Regions from separate parts of the Stenotrophomonas sp. YJH_SMC_12-1 genome, predicted to be linked through region 2. Evidence: predicted binding sites of a transcription regulator. Region 2 holds the regulator's gene; the other holds the start of a gene.

Region 1 (4,420 bases), on a different contig from region 2:
CGACGACGATGAACGAGGTAGGCATGGTCTGCGAGCGTAGCGACGCGGCGCCATGGCGGCAACCGGGCAACAAAAAACCCCGCCTCGCGGCGGGGTTTTTCCGTGCATCGGGGAGACGCGCCGGCCAGGGCCGGCAACGTCCGACGCGGGCGTGGGCCTTAGAAGTCCATGCCGCCCATGCCACCCATGCCGCCCATGCCACCGGCGCCGCCCATGGCCGGCTCGTCCTTCTTCGGAGCTTCGGCAACCATGGCTTCGGTGGTGATCATCAGGCCAGCGATCGAGGCCGCGTTCTGCAGCGCCGAACGGGTCACCTTGGTCGGGTCCAGGATGCCGAACTGCAGCATGTCGCCGAACTCGCCGGTGGCGGCGTTGTAGCCGAAGCTGCCGGTGCCTTCCTTGACCTTGTTGATGATGACCGACGGCTCGTCACCGGCGTTGGCAACGATCTCGCGCAGCGGGGCTTCCATCGCACGCAGGGCAATCTGGATGCCGTGGTTCTGGTCTTCGTTGGCGCCCTTCAGGCCGGCCAGCGCGGTGATCGCGCGGACCAGGGCAACGCCGCCGCCCGGAACCACGCCTTCTTCAACGGCCGCACGGGTGGCGTGCAGGGCGTCGTCGACGCGATCCTTCTTTTCCTTCATTTCGATTTCGGTCGAGGCGCCGACCTTGATCACGGCAACACCGCCGGCCAGCTTGGCCACGCGTTCCTGCAGCTTCTCGCGGTCGTAATCCGAGGAGGTGTCCTGGATCTGGGTCTTGATCTGCGCCACGCGTGCATCAACGTTGGCCTTGTCGCCGACGCCGTCGATGATGGTGGTGTTCTCCTTGGAGACCTGCACCTTCTTGGCGCGACCCAGGTCCTTGATGGTGGCCTTCTCCAGCGACAGGCCGACTTCTTCGGAGATCACGGTGCCGCCGGTCAGCACGGCCATGTCTTCCAGCATCGCCTTGCGACGGTCGCCGAAGCCCGGGGCCTTGACGGCCACGACCTTGACGATGCCACGGATGGTGTTGACGACCAGGGTGGCCAGCGCTTCGCCTTCAACTTCCTCGGCCACGATCAGCAGCGGCTTGCCGGCCTTGGCGACGCCTTCCAGCACCGGCAGCAGGTCACGGACGTTGGAGATCTTCTTGTCGTGCAGCAGGATGAACGGGTCATCCAGGTCAGCGGTCTGCGACTGCTGGTTGTTGATGAAGTACGGCGACAGGTAGCCGCGGTCGAACTGCATGCCCTTGACCACGTCCAGCTCGTTGTCCAGGCCCGAGCCTTCTTCAACGGTGATGACGCCTTCCTTGCCGACTTCCTTCATCGCGTCAGCGATGATCTGGCCGATCGACTCGTCCGAGTTGGCCGAGATGGTACCGACCTGGGCGATCGCCTTGTCGTCGGCGGTCGGCTTGGAAATGTTCTTCAGCTCGGCGACGGCGGCCGAAACGGCCTTGTCGATACCGCGCTTGAGGTCCATCGGGTTCATGCCGGCGGCAACGGCCTTGGCGCCTTCGCGGATCAGGGCCTGGGCCAGCACGGTGGCGGTGGTGGTGCCGTCGCCGGCATCGTCGTTGGTGCGCGAAGCAACTTCCTTCACCATCTGCGCGCCCATGTTCTCGAACTTGTCAGCCAGTTCGATTTCCTTGGCGACGGAGACGCCGTCCTTGGTGATGGTCGGGGCGCCGAAGCTCTTTTCCAGCACGACGTTGCGGCCCTTCGGGCCCAGGGTGGCCTTGACGGCATTGGCGAGAACGTTGACGCCGCGCACCATGCGCGAACGGGCGTCTTCACCGAAACGAATATCCTTGGCAGCCATTGCATTTACCTCATTGGTAGCGCCGGACGATGCCCGGCGGCTGGGAGTTTGGGATCAGGTTGAAACAGGTCGCGCCGAGGCTCAGCCGATGACGGCGAGCACGTCGTCTTCGCGCAGGACCTTGTATTCGACGCCTTCGCTCTTGTACGAGCTGCCGGCGTACTGGCCATAGATGACCTTGTCGCCGACCTTCAGCGACGGCGCGCGCACGTTGCCGTTGTCCAGCGGCTTGCCCGGGCCGACGGCCACGACCTCACCCTTGGTGGACTTTTCCTTGGCCGAGTCGGGGATGACGATGCCACCGGCGGAGATTTCGTCGGCTTCGATCGGCTTGACCACAACGCGGTCGTGCAGCGGCTTGATGCTCATAGGAGACCTCTTAAGTGATTGATTGGTCTAAAAAAGTCCGGCGATGTTAGCACTCACCCCAGGCGAGTGCCAGAACCGCACGTGAAGAAACCCGACAACGTCGGGAGCAGGGCAGAGATGGAGCCCCGCCGCCCCCTTTCAAGGGCGGAATGAAAAAATTTTTTCCACCCGCGCGCCTCGGCCAAGGCGTCGGTCCTGGACAATTTCGGTGACAAGCGTCGCACTGTCAGATATCTGACGTTCATTTACGACAAAGTGTCACTGGATCGGCCTTAGGCTCGGTCACGCATTCCCAATCACAAGGAGTAGTCGATGCGATTGCTGTCCCCGCTTGCCGCCGCCTGCCTGCTGGCACTGGCCGCGGCGCCGGCCCAGGCCGAGGTCTTCATCAACGAACTGCACTACGACGACAGCACCGCCGCCGGTGACGTCGGCGAAGCCATCGAAGTGGTCGCTACCGCAGGTGAAGACCTGTCCGGCTACCGCCTCTACCTCTACAACGGCAGCAATCCTTCGGCCGCCACGGTCTACGCCAACAACCCGGTCCCTGCCGGCACCGCCGCCGGTTGCGGCAGCGCCAGCATCGCCGTGGTCAACTACCCGACCAACGGCATCCAGAACGGCCCGAACGACGGCATCGCCCTGGTCGACGCCAGCGGCAAGGTGGTCCAGTTCCTCAGCTACGAGGGCGCCATCACCGCCTCCGGTGGCCCTGCCGCCGGCATGACCAGCCAGAACATTCCGGTGGCCGAGACCAACAGCACGGCCCCCGGCACCTCGTTGCAGCTGACCGGCAGCGGCAGCCAGTACGCCCACTTCACCTGGGCCGAGTCGGCCAGGCAGACCTTCGGCAGCTGCAACAACGGCCAGACCTTCAGTGGCGGCGGCACCCCGGGCCCGAACACGCCGCCGTCGGTGTCCACCACCACCCCGGCGCAGGGCAGCAGCACCTTCCCGGCCGCCGCCGATCTGGAAGTGGTGTTCAGCGAAACCGTGAACCTCGCCAGCGGCGCCTTCGCGCTGAGCTGCGGTACCTCCGGCAGCGTGCCGCTGACCTTCCCGGCCAGCGGGCGCAGCGTGAAGCTGTCCACCAACACCGCGCTGGTGGCCGGTGAAGCCTGCCGCTTCGACATCCGCGCCGCGCGCATCACCGACCTGCAGGGCGCACACCCGGCGGCCGACAGCCGCATCGCCTTCACCGTGGCCAGCACCGGCGGCAATCCGGACCCGGGCAACCCGGGTGTGCCGGCCGGCTACTACTCCAAGGTCAACACCTCCAGCCCGAGCCAGCTGCGCTGCTCGCTGCACGCGACAATCAAGGGCCACACCGCCTACCCGTACAGCGGCTCGGGCACCAGTACCTGGACCATCCTGGAGATCGCAGACGAGGACCCGAACAACCCGAACCGCATCCTCGACGCGTATCGCAACCGCAGCTACGCCAAGGTGACCGATCGCGCTGGCAGCGGCAGTGGCCTGAAGTACAACCGCGAGCACACCTGGCCGAACTCGCTGGGTTTTGCCACCACCACGGGTGACAAGGGCCTGCCGTACGCGCCGTATACCGACACCCACATGCTGTACCTGACCGATGCACAGTGGAACGCCGACCGTGGCAACAAGCCGTTCGGCAAGTGCGACGCCAGCTGCGGCGAGCGCGCCACCGAGGCCAACAACGGCCAGGGTGGCGGCAGTGGTGGCTATCCGGGCAACTCCAACTGGGTGCGCACGCCGGACGGCAACACCGGCACGTTCGAGGTGTGGGGCAAGCGCAAGGGCGACATGGCGCGTGCGGTGATGTACATGGCGATCCGCTACGAGGGCGGCAAGGATGCAGCCACTGGCCAGTCCGAGCCGGACCTGGAGCTGACCGACGACCGCAGCAGGATCGTCAAGACCAGCAGCTCACCGGCCTACATGGGCCTACTGTCGACGCTGATCGACTGGCACCTGTCCGATCCGCCGGATGATGCCGAGCGTGCGCGCAATGACGTGATCTACAGCTTCCAGGGCAACCGCAACCCGTTCATCGACCACCCCGAGTGGGCGACCCCTGGCCTGTTCACCTCGGCCAAGCCGGCCACCTGCCAGCTGGCCAACTGACCGCGCAACGCAGCGGTCCACGGCCGCCGCCGGGTCCTGACCCGGCGGCGGCCCTATACTCGACGGTCATGTCGACCGTCGATCCCGTCCTGCTGCTGTTGACCACCTGCCCGGACCGGGCCAGCGCCGAGCGCATCGCG
Region 2 (4,420 bases):
CGCGCCAGGCGGCGGCGGCCTTGTCGATCTCGCCGGCCAGGCGCTGCAGGCGTTCGTCGGCGCCGCGCAGCTGTTCCACTTCGGCGTGCATGCGCTCGCGCTGCGCACCCAGCTCGTCCATCGGCACGCGGTGCTTGCGGGCCAGGTCGTGCAGACGGCCGAGGCGGCGCTCGTTCTCCTCGAACTGTTCGGGGTCGGCGTCGAGGTCGTCATGCACCCGATCCAGCAGCGACAGGGCTTCGTGCAGCTGGATCGAAGCGTTCTCGATCAGGCCATCCACCTCGCCCAGGCGCGGGTCGTGCTCGATCAGGCGCGACAGCTCGTGGCGCACCTGCTGCAGCAGGTCCAGCGCGGAGCTGCCGTCGTCGCCGTTGAGCTGGTTGCTGGCGACCTGGCAGGCGCTCAGCAGGGCGCTGGCATGGGCCTGGCGGCGGTGGCTGGCGCCGAGTGCGGCAATCGACTCCGGCTCCAGGTCTTCACGGTCCAGCTCGCGCAGCTGGTGCTCCAGGAAGCCGATCCGGTCACTGACGTCGCCCTGTTGCGACAGCGCCAGCGATTCATCGACCAATGCCTGCCAGGCCGCGGCGGCGCGTCGCACCTGGCGGCGTTCGTTCTCGTTGCGCGCATAGGCGTCGAGCAGGGCCAGCTGCGACGGGCGCGTCAGCAGGGCCTGCTGTTCGTGCTGTCCGTGGATCTCCACCAGCAGCGAGGCCAGGTCGCCCAGCTGCGCCAGGGTCACCGGGCGGCCGTTGATCCAGGCCCGCGAACCGCCATCGGCGCGGATGACCCGGCGCAGCTGGCACTGCTCCTCGTCGTCCAGCTCGTTGTCGGCCAGCCACTGGCGTGCAGCCTGCAGCTGCTCCAGCGCAAACTCGGCCGAAAGCTCGGCGCGCGCGGCGCCGTGGCGGACCACGCCGCTGTCGGCGCGCAGGCCGGACAGGAAGCCCAGCGCGTCGACCATCAGTGACTTGCCGGCGCCGGTCTCGCCTGAAACCACGGTCATGCCTGGCCCGAACTCCAGTTCGGTGGCGCGGACGACGGCGAAATCCTTGATCGAAAGATGTCTGAGCATGGGTAAGGGGGGTATCAGCAGCCGCGCAACGCTAGCACGCGGGCGAGGGAGGTCCAATGACTTGCCAAGGTGATGCGCCGCCATTATCTAGTGTCCGTGTCTCACAGGTTGATTCCATGCACGGTTCTCCCGACCAGCTTGCCCCGCGTGCGCGCCATCTGCTGCGCACGCTGATCGCGCGTTACATCCAGGACGGCGAGCCGGTCGGCTCGCAGACGCTGGCGCGCGTGGCCGGGCTGGAGGTCAGTCCGGCCACCATCCGCAACATCCTGGGTGACCTGGAAGACCTGGGGCTGCTGGCCTCGCCGCACACCTCCGCCGGGCGCGTCCCGACCGCACATGGCTACCGGGTCTTCGTCGACAGCCTGCTGCAGATGCAGCCGCCGGGCGAGGGCGAACTGGCCCGGCTGCGCCAGGAACTGGCTGGCGGCGGCAGCACCCAGGCCCTGCTCGGCAGTGCCTCGGAGCTGTTGTCGGCGATGAGCCACTTCGTCGGCGTGGTCAGCGCGCCGCGACGCGAGCAGTTCGCCTTCCGCCAGATCGACTTCGTGGCGCTGGACGGGCGCCGGGTGCTGGCGATCCTGGTGTTTGCCGACAACGAGGTGCAGAACCGCGTCATCGAGACCCGGCAGGAGTTCGCGCCGGGCCAGCTGGAGCAGGTCGCGAACTACCTCAATGCCCATTTCGCCGGCCTGCCGATGGCCGAGATCCGCACCCGCCTGCTGCTGGAACTGCGCGATGCCCGTTCCGAGCTGGAACAGCTGCTGGCGCACAGCATCGAGCTGGCCGAGCAGGCCCTGCAGCCGGCGGCCGACGACATGCTGGTGGCGGGCCAGACCCGCTTGATGGGGGTGCAGGACCTGTCCGACCTGGAGCGCCTGCGCGAGCTGTTCGAGCTGTTCTCCAGCAAGCGCGAGATCCTGCAGCTGCTGGAGCGGACCATCCAGGCGCCCGGCGTGCGCATCTTCATCGGCGAGGAGACCGGGATGATGCCGCTGCAGGGCGTCTCGCTGGTCACTGCCCCCTACACGGCCAATGGCCAGGTGCTGGGCGTGCTGGGGGTGATCGGCCCCAAGCGGATGGCCTACGACCGCGTGATCCCGCTGGTCCAGGCTACCGCCGATGTACTGGGCGCGGCGTTTTCGCCAGCCGGCCGCCCGCCGGGAACATCCGACGCTTGAAACGCAGCATCCCGCCCACACTAGGGTGGGTGGAGGCGGAGATTGACCGCCAGGGACCCAGACATGAACCACGAACAGCCAGATATCGAATCCCAGCAGAGTGCCGCCGATGCGGCCGCCACCGCCGGCGTCAACGACGAAGTCGAGCGCCTGCGCGCCGAAATCGAACAGGTCAAGGCCGATGCCCTGCGTGAGCGCGCCGACCTGGAGAACCAGCGCAAGCGCGTTGCCCGTGACATCGAACAGGCCCGCAAGTTCGCCAACGAGAAGCTGCTGGGCGATCTGCTCCCCGTGTTCGACAGCCTGGATGCCGGCCTGAAGGCCGCCGGCGACGACCCGCACCCGCTGCGCGAAGGCCTGGAGCTGACCTACAAGCAGCTGCTGAAGGTGGCCGCCGACAACGGACTGGTCCTGCTGGACCCGATCGGCCAGCCGTTCAACCCGGAACACCACCAGGCCATCAGCCAGGTGCCGACGCCGGGCGCCGCCCCGGGCAGCGTGGTGACCGTGTTCCAGAAGGGCTACCTGCTCAACGAGCGCCTGCTGCGGCCGGCGCTGGTGGTGGTGGCCGCCGATTGATGGACCAGGCCGGGCTTTGCCCGGTCCCGGTTGTGCCAGGCCATGCCTGGCAAGGTTTTCCAGGCGCTGAACACAGCGTTCGGGAGATGGCTTGAATGTTCCACGAGCCTCCCCCACATCGTATTCATCCACCGGCCGAACGGCCGGACTGACACCAACAAGCATCCTCAGGAGTCTCCCCCATGGGCAAGATCATTGGTATCGACCTCGGCACCACCAACTCGTGCGTGGCGATCATGGACGGCGGCAAGGCCCGCGTCATCGAGAATTCGGAAGGCGATCGCACCACCCCGTCGATCGTCGCCTACACCAAGGACGGCGAAGTCCTGGTCGGTGCCTCGGCCAAGCGCCAGGCCGTGACCAACCCGAAGAACACCTTCTACGCGGTGAAGCGCCTGATCGGCCGCAAGTTCACCGACGCCGAAGTGCAGAAGGACATCGCGCACGTCCCGTACAGCATCCTGGCCCATGACAATGGCGACGCCTGGGTGGCCACCAGCGACGGCAAGAAGATGGCCCCGCAGGAAATCTCGGCCAAGGTGCTGGAAAAGATGAAGAAGACCGCCGAGGACTTCCTCGGTGAGAAGGTCACCGAAGCGGTCATCACCGTGCCGGCCTACTTCAACGACAGCCAGCGCCAGGCAACCAAGGACGCCGGCCGCATCGCCGGCCTGGACGTCAAGCGCATCATCAACGAGCCGACCGCGGCCGCGCTGGCCTATGGCCTGGACAAGGGCGACAACAAGGATCGCAAGATCGTGGTGTACGACCTGGGCGGCGGCACCTTCGACGTCTCGGTGATCGAGATCGCCAACGTCGACGGTGAAAAGCAGTTCGAAGTGCTGGCCACCAACGGCGACACCTTCCTGGGTGGCGAAGACTTCGACAACCGCGTCATCGAGTACCTGGTTGAAGAGTTCAACAAGGACCAGGGCATCGACCTGCGCAAGGATCCGCTGGCCCTGCAGCGCCTGAAGGATGCTGCCGAGCGCGCCAAGATCGAGCTGTCCAGCGCCCAGCAGACCGAAGTGAACCTGCCGTACGTCACCGCTGACGCGTCGGGTCCGAAGCACCTGAACATCAAGCTGACCCGCGCCAAGCTGGAAGCCCTGGTGGACGACCTGATCAAGAAGTCGATCGAGCCGTGCCGCGTCGCCCTGAACGATGCCGGCCTGCGTTCGAGCGACATCAGCGAAGTGATCCTGGTCGGCGGCCAGACCCGCATGCCGAAGGTGCAGCAGGCGGTGACCGAGTTCTTCGGCAAGGAACCGCGCAAGGACGTCAACCCGGACGAAGCCGTGGCACTGGGTGCGGCGATCCAGGGCGGCGTGCTGGGCGGCGACGTCAAGGACGTGCTGCTGCTGGACGTGACCCCGCTGTCGCTGGGCATCGAGACCATGGGCGGCGTGTTCACCAAGATCATCGAGAAGAACACCACCATCCCGACCAAGGCCTCGCAGGTGTTCTCCACCGCCGAGGACAACCAGTCGGCCGTGACCGTGCACGTGCTGCAGGGTGAGCGCGAACAGGCCCGCTTCAACAAGTCGCTGGCCAAGTTCGACCTGTCCGGCATCGAGCCGGCCCCGCG

The links. Region 2 encodes HrcA, which represses chaperone genes, less so after heat shock. Its sites were predicted from a motif close to TTNGCACTCNNNNNNNNNGAGTGCNAA; they were not measured.
Region 1: AC5P8Y_RS11085 (co-chaperone GroES) is a predicted target of HrcA. The motif match lies at 2,224-2,250, and genes of this name have one in related genera.

The regions. Positions count from the first base shown of each region.
Region 1 covers NZ_JCAFUD010000005.1:165,459-169,878, reverse strand. Annotated here, with positions in the region: gene AC5P8Y_RS11095 (DUF6445 family protein) at 1-25, opposite strand, end outside; gene groL (chaperonin GroEL) at 159-1,808, opposite strand; gene AC5P8Y_RS11085 (co-chaperone GroES) at 1,890-2,177, opposite strand; gene AC5P8Y_RS11080 (endonuclease) at 2,490-4,280, shown strand; gene cutA (divalent-cation tolerance protein CutA) at 4,349-4,420, shown strand, end outside.
Region 2 covers NZ_JCAFUD010000006.1:263,567-267,986, reverse strand. Annotated here, with positions in the region: gene recN (DNA repair protein RecN) at 1-1,072, opposite strand, end outside; gene hrcA (heat-inducible transcriptional repressor HrcA) at 1,189-2,253, shown strand; gene grpE (nucleotide exchange factor GrpE) at 2,317-2,832, shown strand; gene dnaK (molecular chaperone DnaK) at 3,015-4,420, shown strand, end outside.